3 regions of the Bradyrhizobium sp. P5_C12 genome follow, and region 2 is predicted to be linked to each of the others. Evidence: predicted binding sites of a transcription regulator. Region 2 holds the regulator's gene; each other region holds the start of a gene.
The links. Region 2 encodes LexA, which represses DNA repair genes until DNA is damaged. Its sites were predicted from a motif close to TGTTCNNNNTGTGTTCNG; they were not measured.

Region 1 (3,248 bases), on a different contig from region 2:
GACGATGAGCTCGGGCTGGATTGCCGAAACTTCCCGCTCATACCATTGCCGGCAGGCCCGGATCTCCGGCGTCGCCGGCTTCTGGTGCAGGCGGATTTTTCCGCGCGGCACGAATTTGAAATGTTTCACCGCGTTGGTGACATAGACCTTCTTGCGGTCGACACCGGCTTCCTCCAGCGCGCGGTCGAGCATCTGGCCAGCCGGGCCGACGAAGGGATGGCCGGCGAGGTCTTCCTTGTCGCCGGGCTGTTCGCCAACCAGCATGATGGTTGCGTCTTTCGGCCCCTCGCCGAACACGGTTTGCGTCGCGTCCTTGTAGAGCGGGCAGGCACGGCAATGCGCGGCCTCCTCGCGGAGCGCTTCGAGATCGTCGGCGGCTGCCTTGTGTCCCATGATGGCTTCCGGACGTGGGGAGATCCGTCCGCCGGTCCAGCGTTCGGCATCGGCGAGCAGAGGTCCAAGTATCGATCCAAGTATCGATGCGTCCTGGAGGTTCCTCCGGCGCTTCGCCGGCGCGTCAGTCGTCGTCAGCCGGTTGGGCTGGAAATGGCGCCGCCAGGTTTCCTCCAAATGGCCTGGGGCCGGCCACTCCGTCCGGCTGATCCCGGGCGTGAAGGAGATCGCGTGACCGTCCCAATGGGCACAAACGTCAGGCGTGAGGATCGACCAGGGCATATCGGCAAAACGACGCGCGAAGAACGGCGCGGCGAATGCGACGATGTGATGCTCCGGCTCGAACCAGGCGGCGTAATGCGCCTTCTGCTCGCGCCCGATCTCGCGGAAGCGGACGAGGTCGCGCATCCGCTGCGCATCGCGCTGCACGCTGCCAGCCATCGCGGTTGCTTGCGCCACGTCGGGATCGGTCATCGTTGCGAGCAGGTCGTGATCGGCCTTCAACCGCCACAGCAGGCGATAGAGCCGCGCAAAGCGCTCCTCGTCGCGATGCAGGATCGCGACACGGGCAAGCTCGATGAAATTGGCCGGCACACTGAACGTGCTCTCGGTCTCGATCGGCGGAAGGTTCGGTGCTTCGGACAGGCCGGGCGGCACCTGGTCTTTCGTCTGGCCCTGCACGTGCCACGTCACGTCCGCCGGCGCGACGTGATGCAGCGCGAATGCGCGTGCGGCTTTACGCCAGCCGTCGAAATCGGTCTCGCTGTCCAGGGTGATGAGGTACATGGAACTCGAATCCTCTTGATTCCGCTCATGAATTCGAAGGCGCGCCAATTCGATTGACTCCAAGGGCGCCGTTAGCTTTATATTAGAACATATCATGAACAAATGAGCCAGCCGCTGGTTCTCTTTTTGAGAGCCGCCGGCAATCACCTCTGAAGGAGCGGCGAGCATGAGCGCACGCATCAGCGCGCTTGCGACCTTGCGCAGCCAGATCGAGACCGAGGTCGTGCATCATCGCGATCGCGTTGCGCTCGGCCACGGCGAGGCCGACGAGGCACTTCAGGGCGGGCTCGCGCGGGCTGTGATCCACGAAGTGTTTTGCGAGGGCCGCCAGGGCGCGGCCGCGACCGGGTTTGTCACGGGACTTGCGGGCCGTGTGACGGCGCGCAAACCGCTGTTGTGGGTGCGTCAGGATTTTTCGGAAGTTGAAACAGGCGCGCTGTCGATGAGCGGGCTCGCCGAGCTCGGCCTCGATCCGGGCCGCGTGGTGATGGTGCGCGCCGCCGATGTGGAGAGCGCGCTGCGCACCTCGGCCGATGCGCTCGCCTGCGACGCGCTGGGCGCCGTCGTGCTCGAGCTCTGGGGCGAGACGCGGCAGTTCGATCTCGTGGCGAGCCGCAAGCTGACGCTCGCCGCGCAGTCCTCCGGCGTCACCGGTCTGCTGCTGCGGATGGCCGCGCAACCTTTGCCCTCGACTGCCGAGACCAGATGGATGCTGCGCGCGGCGCATTCGCCGCCGGGGGCGATGTGGAGTGCCTGGGGCGCGCCGCGCTTCGATGCCGAGCTCGTTCGCAATCGTCATGGCCCGTGCGGCCGATGGATCATGGAATGGAAATGTGATGAGTGCCAGTTCTCTGAACCGCCGGCGTATCCTCAGCCTGTGGCTGCCGCGCCTGCCCATCGACCGGATCCAGCGTTTTTTCAACGGCGCGCTGGGTAAGACCAAAGCGTTTTCAAGCGAAGTGGGTACCGGTTCGCGTGAAGAAAACGCGTCAAAACAAAAAGATGAGCCAAGCGTTGTCGTCATCAAGGACAACAATGCGCTGGTGATCCATGCGCTCGACGATGCCGCGTCGCATTTGGGTCTGCATATCGGCCAGCCCTTGGCCAATGCCCGGGCGATGTGCCCGGACTTGCGGGTGTTCGACGCCGATGTCGTGGCCGATGCAAAGACGCTCAGCGACATCGCCGACTGGTGCGACCGTTTCACGCCGCTGGTGGCGCTCGATCCGCCGCACGGGCTGTTCCTCGACATCACCGGCTGCGCCCATCTGTTCGGCGGCGAGGCTGCGCTGTTGCAGACGCTGGTTCGTGCGCTTGCCCGGCAGGGCTTTGCCGTCAGCGCGGCGATTGCGGGCACCTCGGTCTGTGCGCGCACGCTGACGCGGCAGGCCTCCGGCACCATCGTTACCGATGGCGGGGAGGCGGCGGCGATCAGCCGGCTTCCGGTATCCGCGCTCGGCGCGGGCGAGGCCATCACCACCGGCTTGCGCCGTGCCGGCCTGAAAACCATCGGCGATGTCGCCTCGCGCAGCTCCCATGAGATCACGGCGCGGTTTGGCGCGGGGTTCTCCACGCTGCTCGCGCATGCGCTGGGGCAGGGCGATGCGCCGATCAACCCGCGAAAACCGCTGCCCGATTACATCGTGGAAAAACGCTTCGCCGAGCCGATCGCGACCGACACCCTGATCGCGATGACGCTGTCGCGGCTCGCCGACACGCTGATCGCGTCGATGGAGAAGCAGGGCAAGGGCGCCCGGCGTCTCGAAGCCGCCTTCTTCCGCACCGACGGCGTGGTGCGCGCGATCATGGTCGAAACCGGCCGGCCGGTGACACGCAGCGCAGTGATCGACCGGCTGTTCCGCGAGCGGCTCGATGCGCTCGCCGATCCGCTCGATCCCGGCTTCGGCTTCGACATGGTGCGGCTGTCGGCGAGCCGCACCGAGATCGTGGTGCAGGAGCAGCGCGATCTCGACGCCCATGTCCACGACAATGACGAGCTCGCCGCACTGATCGACCGCATCGCCGCGCGCATCGGCGGAAAGCGCGTCGTCGTGCACCTGCCGCAGGAC
Region 2 (3,248 bases):
TCAGCCGATCGGCAGGCGCGTGATGGTCGGCCGATTGTCGGCGACGACCTGCGGCTTGTGCTCGCCAAGCGGCTGTGTCACCGGCAGTTGCAGCACGGTTGCGCGCTGGCCTTCGACGAGCTGCGTCACCAGCACGTATTTGCCGTCGGGAAACTCGATCGCGTCATGATGGCGGTCGGGGATGTGCGGATCGATCTTGCCGAACTTGCCGACGCGCGAGTTGATGGTGCGGGTCCAGATCCAGCGATTGTCGTAGCGGACGTTGTCGGCGAAGGCGAGCTCCGTTCCCGGCAGCAGGCAGACCGCGACGGAGAGATCGGCTTCGGAGGCGAAGCCGCGCGTCGAGGTGCCGCGGAAGGTTGTCGTGACGATCGTCTCGCCGACTTCGGCCGGGCGCGTCGCGACGGCATGCAGGCTGTAGTCACACATCGGGTGCTCCTCGTTCAAGGATAGCGACCCGCGCCTCTTTCAGAGGCACAGGCCTCGATCAGAGTGGAAGCATGTTAGCGTGTTCTTGGTTGTAGGCAAATCTGCGGCTTGGGTCCGCAGCCCGCGATCACATTATCTTTTCCGAATCGAGCAGGAACAAAGTCCGCTTTCGTGCATTACGCCGGACACAAAGGTCAGCGTCCGGCCGGTGCCGACCATCCCGAATATTGCCAGCTCGGTTGCGACGTCTGCTCGACGGCGTTGCGGGCATTGCGCAATTGCGCGCTGACCGCGGTCTCCTTGTTGTGGGCATGGCGGTGCGGCTGTGCGGCGAAGGCCTGCGGCGCGGTGCCGGCGATCAACGCAGTTGCGAGCACACTCAAAACGATCTTGCGCATGGTTGTCTCCTCGGTCTCTCAAGGCCGCGAAGCCAAGCGCTTCGTGCGGCGTGCCGAGGATCTAGCGCCGGAGAGGTGGCCGGATAATCTGTGCAAAACCAGAAAGACTATCCAGCCGGAGCGGACAATCCGTCCGCTCCCAATCCGTCCGCTCCAATGGGTATCGAATGACCGCCGGATCAGCTCAGTACTTGCGGTACAGCCCGATCAGCTTGCCCTGGATCTTGACCCGGTTCGGCGGCAGGATGCGGACCTCATAGGCGGCATTGGCGGGCTCGAGCGCGATCGAGGCGCCACGACGGCGGAAGCGCTTCAGCGTGGCTTCCTCGTCGTCGATCAGGGCCACGACGATGTCGCCGGTATCGGCGGTCTCATTGCGCTGGATCAGCGCCATGTCGCCGTCGAGGATGCCGGCCTCGACCATCGAATCGCCGCGCACTTCCAGCGCATAGTGCTCGCCCGAGCCGAGCATGTCCGGCGGTACGCTGATGGTGTGGCTGCGGGTCTGCAACGCCTCGATCGGCGTGCCGGCCGCGATGCGGCCCATCACCGGCACCGCCACGGGGCGCTCGCCGTCGTCCGCAGGCGCGTTGGAGCGCACCTTGCCGAGATTGCCTTCGATGACGCTCGGCGTGAAGCCGCGCCGGCTTCCGGCGGCCGCCTGGAGCTCGGGCAGCTTGATCACCTCGATGGCGCGGGCGCGGTTGGGCAGGCGCCGGATGAAGCCGCGCTCCTCGAGTGCGGTGATCAGGCGATGGATGCCTGATTTCGAGCGCAGATCGAGCGCGTCCTTCATCTCGTCGAAGGAGGGCGGCACGCCGCTTTCCTTCAGACGCTCGCTGATGAACCGCAGAAGCTCGTATTGTTTGCGCGTTAACATCTCGACCAAATCCCCCGGTTGATGTCGTTCGATTCCGAGACGGTGAATTCAGCGGCGAGCCGCCAGATGCTCGAAACAAATCATGAACGGACACTATATGTTCGATATGTGTTCCGCAACTGCTTAATTTACCGTGAACGCGACAAAGTTCGCCGAACGCGTGTGATCGACGCGTTCAGGCCGGCAGCAGCAGCACCTCGCATGGCGTGCCTGCAGCAGCCTTCGGCGCCAACGGCGCGCGCACGAGAAGTGCCTGTGCCGCAGCAAGATTCGCAAGCAGCGAGGAATCCTGATGATTGACGGGAAGGGCGACGAGCGTGCCGTCCTCACGCCGCTCCAGACGCGCGCGGAGATAGTCTTCGCGCACGTCGTTGGGCCCGACGTCGCGGCCGAGCACCGCGCGCTCGCGGCGGTGATGAATCATCTCGCGGCCCGACAGCGCGCGAATCAGCGGCACCATGAACAGGAAGGCGCACACATAGGACGACACCGGATTGCCGGGCAGGCCGATCACGCGCATCGCGCCGAGCCGTCCGTTCATCATCGGCTTGCCCGGCCGCATCGCGATCTTCCAGAACGCCATCGAGATGCCTTCGGCATTGAGCGCCGGCTGGACCAGGTCGTGATCGCCGACCGAGGCGCCGCCGGTCGTGATCAGGATGTCGGCGCCGCTCTCGCGCGCACGGCGGATGCCGGCGGTGGTCGCCTCCAGCGTGTCGGCGGCAATGCCGAGATCGATGGTCTCCGCGCCCTCGCCGCGGGCGAGCGCGTGCAGGGCGTAGCCGTTGGAATAGACGATCTGCCCCGGGCCGGGTGTCGTCCCCGGCATCACCAGCTCATCACCGGTGGCGAGGATCGCGACCTTCGGACGGCGGCGGACGGGAAGCTCGGGGTGGTTCATGCCGGCGGCGAGCGCCAGGCCCCGCTCGGTGAGGCGGGTGCCCGCCTTCAGCAGCACATCGCCCTCGCGAAAATCGACGCCGGCGGGGCGTATGTGCCGTCCGGCGATGGCGGCTTCCCTGATCGTGATGCGCTTGCCGTCGGCGACCGTGTCCTCCTGGATCACGACTGCGTCGGCGCCGTCGGGTACGACGCCGCCGGTGAAGATCCGCACTGCTTCGCCGGCGCCGACCGATTTCGCAAACGGCCGGCCCGCCGCGACCTCGCCGACCACGGTCAGCTGGGCGTCGACCTTTGCCGCATCGGCCGCGCGCACGGCATATCCGTCCATCGCCGACATCGCCTGCGGCGGCTGCGTGCGCCGCGCCGCGAGGTCGCGCGCGAGCACGCGGTGGAAGGCCTCGGCGAGAGCAATCATCTCTTCGGGCAACGGCTCCACGCCGGCCAGCACCGCGGCGAGCGCGTCAGAAACCGGCATCAAGGCCACGGGGGAAGACTCCTGCTGGGCACGGTCGGGCGGATGAACGGCGACGTTCTAGCCGAGCGCGGGCGCGGAGGCAAAACGGCGACGAGGCAGGATGATTCATCCGGCCCGGTCTATTCGGCAAGAGGGGGGTGTCAGGTCCGGCGCGGCATGATCC
Region 3 (3,248 bases), on a different contig from region 2:
CCAGGCGTAGCCGCCGGTGCCGTAGAACAGGACCTGGTTGACGGCGTAGCCGATGCGGCCGCGCACGGTGCCCATTGCATCGGTCTTCGAGCTCGCGGTCGCGGTTACAACGCCGAAGCCGGGGACAACGGTGGCGCCGGTGACCGAAGCGCTGACGTCAGCCCAGCTGCCGTCGGCCTCGATGCCGAACACGACGTTGCCGGTCTGCCAGTTGTAGCCGGCGGTGCCGCCGACGAAGCCACCCTTCATCTTCGGGTCGCCCGAGCCGTTTTCCCAAGCGCCGCCACCGACGATACCGAGGTAGAAGCCGGTCCAGTTGTAGACCGAGGCCACAGCCACCGGAGCCTTGGTGTAGGGGCGCGCAGCAAGATCGGCGGCCGAGGCCGGAGCGGCGAGTGCGAACAAACAGGCCGAAGCCAACAAAACTTTCTTCATTTTCAACTTAATCCCAGTCCCAGTTTCTGTTTGTGCCTTCCACGATCGAGAAGGGCATCGGACGCTCTGGTCCAACTGACGTCGTGCTTACACCAGTGAAGCCGCAAGTTGTGTACCCGAAAAGACACAGCAGATTGGAAATGTCGCGGTGGCTGACCTATTGTTCCGGCCGTGCGCAGCAACCGGCTGTGCGCAGCAAAAAGGCCGGCGCGAGGCCGGCCTTTTATCCTGAGTGATATCAGAGCGATATCAGTACCGCGCGATCGCCGGGCCGCCCCAGCGATAGTTCACGCGGACGAGGCCGATATCGACGTCCTGGCTGATTCGCTCAGACCGTGTGAGAGCGCCGAGCGGCGCGGCGACGAAGTTGCCGGAGCCGGTGAAGTTGATGGTGCGGTTGCCGAGGAAGATGTGATCGTACTCGAAGCCCACCGTCCAGTTCGGCGCAAACCCGAACTCGACGCCGGCGCCCACGGTGCCACCCCAACGGGTTTCGTTGGCCCGGTCGAATTCGAGGCCGGTGACGACATCGTAGCTCCGATAGCGGTCGCCGACGACAGCGCCGCCGCCCTTCACATAGAGCAACACGTTGTTCCAGGCGTAGCCGATCTGGCCAGTGAACAAACCGAAGGCGTTGATCTTTGAACGATCGCGTAGGCCGGTCACCGCGCTGATGTTGTCACCGGAGAAGTCGGCCCAGTTGCCCTGGCCTTCAAGGCCGAACACCCAGTTGGCCGACTGCCAGCGATAGCCGACCTGGCCACCGACCGTGCCGCCGGTCGCGTTGTGGCAGCCCTCGCCGACCAGCACGCCGCCGCCCAGATCGAAGTCCCAGCACTTGTGGCTCGTGCCGCCGCCGCCGTTGATGCCGATGTAGAAACCGCTCCAGTCGTAGATGGTGGCGACCATCGGCGGCGGAGCCTTGGTGTAGGGACGCGCGGCCATATCCGCCGCGCTCGCGGGAGCCGAGAGGCTCAATGTCACTGCACCGATTGCGCCGATCAAAATCTTATTCATTGCAGTCTCCCCAGTTACAACCGCCTCCTGGAGGTCCCCGAAGCGGCTAATCAAGGCGCGACGCCCATATGAACTTAATTCCGAGGCAACCGTAGCCCAATCAAGTGGCAGAGTCCGTCTCCGAAATACCACACTCGCGACGCAACGGCAGCGCCTCTAACTTGATGAATGTTAAGTGGTTTTTGTCGTTCGCGGGAACCTGAAAAGGTTCCATCCGGTGCCTTGCATTGTCGCTGCACATTGACGCCGTCTGGCCTGCACCGCGACCGCCAGTTTCGCAAGAACAAATCTGGAACAAGCTTCAGGCCGATGCTATATATGGGGATAACCTGAGGGGTGACGGGCTGACCGGCCCTCGCAAGCGTATAGGGTCGCCAACAGGGTGGCAGAGGACCGCGGGCGCGCGGGCCCGGCCTTTTGAAATTCAGTGGCATTTGGAATGGAGAGCGGCGATGGCGGGAAGCGTCAACAAGGTCATTCTGGTTGGAAATCTCGGGAAGGATCCGGAAATCCGGCGCACCCAGGACGGGCGGCCGATCGCGAATTTGAGCATCGCGACCTCGGAGACCTGGCGCGACAAGAACAGCGGCGAGCGCAAGGAAAAGACCGAGTGGCATCGCGTCGTGATCTTCAATGAAGGCCTCTGCAAGGTCGCCGAGCAGTACCTGAAGAAGGGCGCCAAGGTTTACATCGAGGGCGCGCTCCAGACCCGCAAATGGACCGATCAGAGCGGCGTGGAGAAGTACTCCACCGAGGTCGTGCTTCAGGGCTTCAACTCGACCCTCACGATGCTCGATGGCCGTGGCGGCGGGGGCGGCGGCAGCTTCGGCGAGGAGCCGGGCGGCGACTTCGGCTCCAGCGGTCCGGTCAGCAGCGCGCCGCGCCGTCCGGTGGCCGCCGGCGGCGGTGGCCGCAACAGCGACATGGACGACGACATCCCGTTCTGAGGCTTGCCGTTCTAAGGCTTGGGAATAGCCGGTGCTGGTCGTGAGAGGAAACGGCCGGCGCGGCTTTCAAGTATCCGGATCAAGATGGGATCCATGAATTCATAGTCGTCCGGAATGTCGAGGCAGATGACCCGCTTGTTGTTCAGGCTGGAGCGGAATTTCCGGTTCAGCTTGTTACGGTGGGTCTTCTCCATGACGAAGATGATGTCGGCCCATTCGACCTGCTCGGACGACAACGACACGGCCGCGTCGTTCGAGATGCCCGCAGAGTCGGTCTCGACGCCTGGCCAAGTCGAAAAGACTTGTTCAGCGGTCGGGCTGCGGAGGCGATTGGCGCTGCAGACGAACAGGACGTTGGTCACTTTGACCACTCCAGGGGAGGGACCGGGAAAGCCCGATCGATCTGGTTCTAGATACACGCCTTTTGGTGGCTGGCGGAATCCCGTCCTGGCGTTGGCCAAAAGGGGCGCTTCACCCATCAGAGTTACGGGCTGGCGTAGAGCGGCAGGATTTCTTACCAATTGACGGGTCAAGCTCGGTTTTCCGGGCTTGCCTCATGTGCTGCCTCAAGTCTTTGACGGGCTGCGATGTGAATGGTATTAACTTAATGTTAATCCTATTCACATGGACTGGCTGTCGATCGGAGGAAGCCCCGCATGAGCTTTGCACCGCTGCTTGAGGCCGCCCCGGCCATTCCGCTGCATGCCTTCGCCGCCATGGCCGCCTTCGTGCTCGGTCTCGTCCAGTTTGCAGCTCCCAAGGGCACGCTGCCGCATCGGACGATCGGCTGGATCTGGGTGGTGCTGATGGCGGCCGTGGCCGCATCGTCGTTCTGGATCCACCAGATCC

Region 1: the regulator LexA is predicted to act here: its motif matches at 1,263-1,280, upstream of ACXJMY_RS09965 (ImuA family protein).
Region 3: the regulator LexA is predicted to act here: its motif matches at 1,732-1,749, upstream of ACXJMY_RS08550 (single-stranded DNA-binding protein).

What each region holds. Positions count from the first base shown of each region.
Region 1 covers NZ_JBFULU010000008.1:74,927-78,174, reverse strand. Annotated here, with positions in the region: gene ACXJMY_RS09970 (UdgX family uracil-DNA binding protein) at 1-1,179, opposite strand, end outside; gene ACXJMY_RS09965 (ImuA family protein) at 1,346-2,116, shown strand; gene ACXJMY_RS09960 (Y-family DNA polymerase) at 2,016-3,248, shown strand, end outside.
Region 2 covers NZ_JBFULU010000037.1:61,122-64,369, reverse strand. Annotated here, with positions in the region: gene ACXJMY_RS27535 (hypothetical protein) at 1-429, opposite strand; gene ACXJMY_RS27530 (hypothetical protein) at 624-827, opposite strand; gene lexA (transcriptional repressor LexA) at 1,012-1,707, opposite strand; gene ACXJMY_RS27520 (molybdopterin molybdotransferase MoeA) at 1,883-3,094, opposite strand.
Region 3 covers NZ_JBFULU010000007.1:66,357-69,604, forward strand. Annotated here, with positions in the region: gene ACXJMY_RS08540 (outer membrane protein) at 1-435, opposite strand, end outside; gene ACXJMY_RS08545 (outer membrane protein) at 685-1,452, opposite strand; gene ACXJMY_RS08550 (single-stranded DNA-binding protein) at 1,905-2,399, shown strand; gene ACXJMY_RS08555 (low molecular weight protein tyrosine phosphatase family protein) at 2,411-2,761, opposite strand; gene ACXJMY_RS08560 (DUF2306 domain-containing protein) at 3,056-3,248, shown strand, end outside.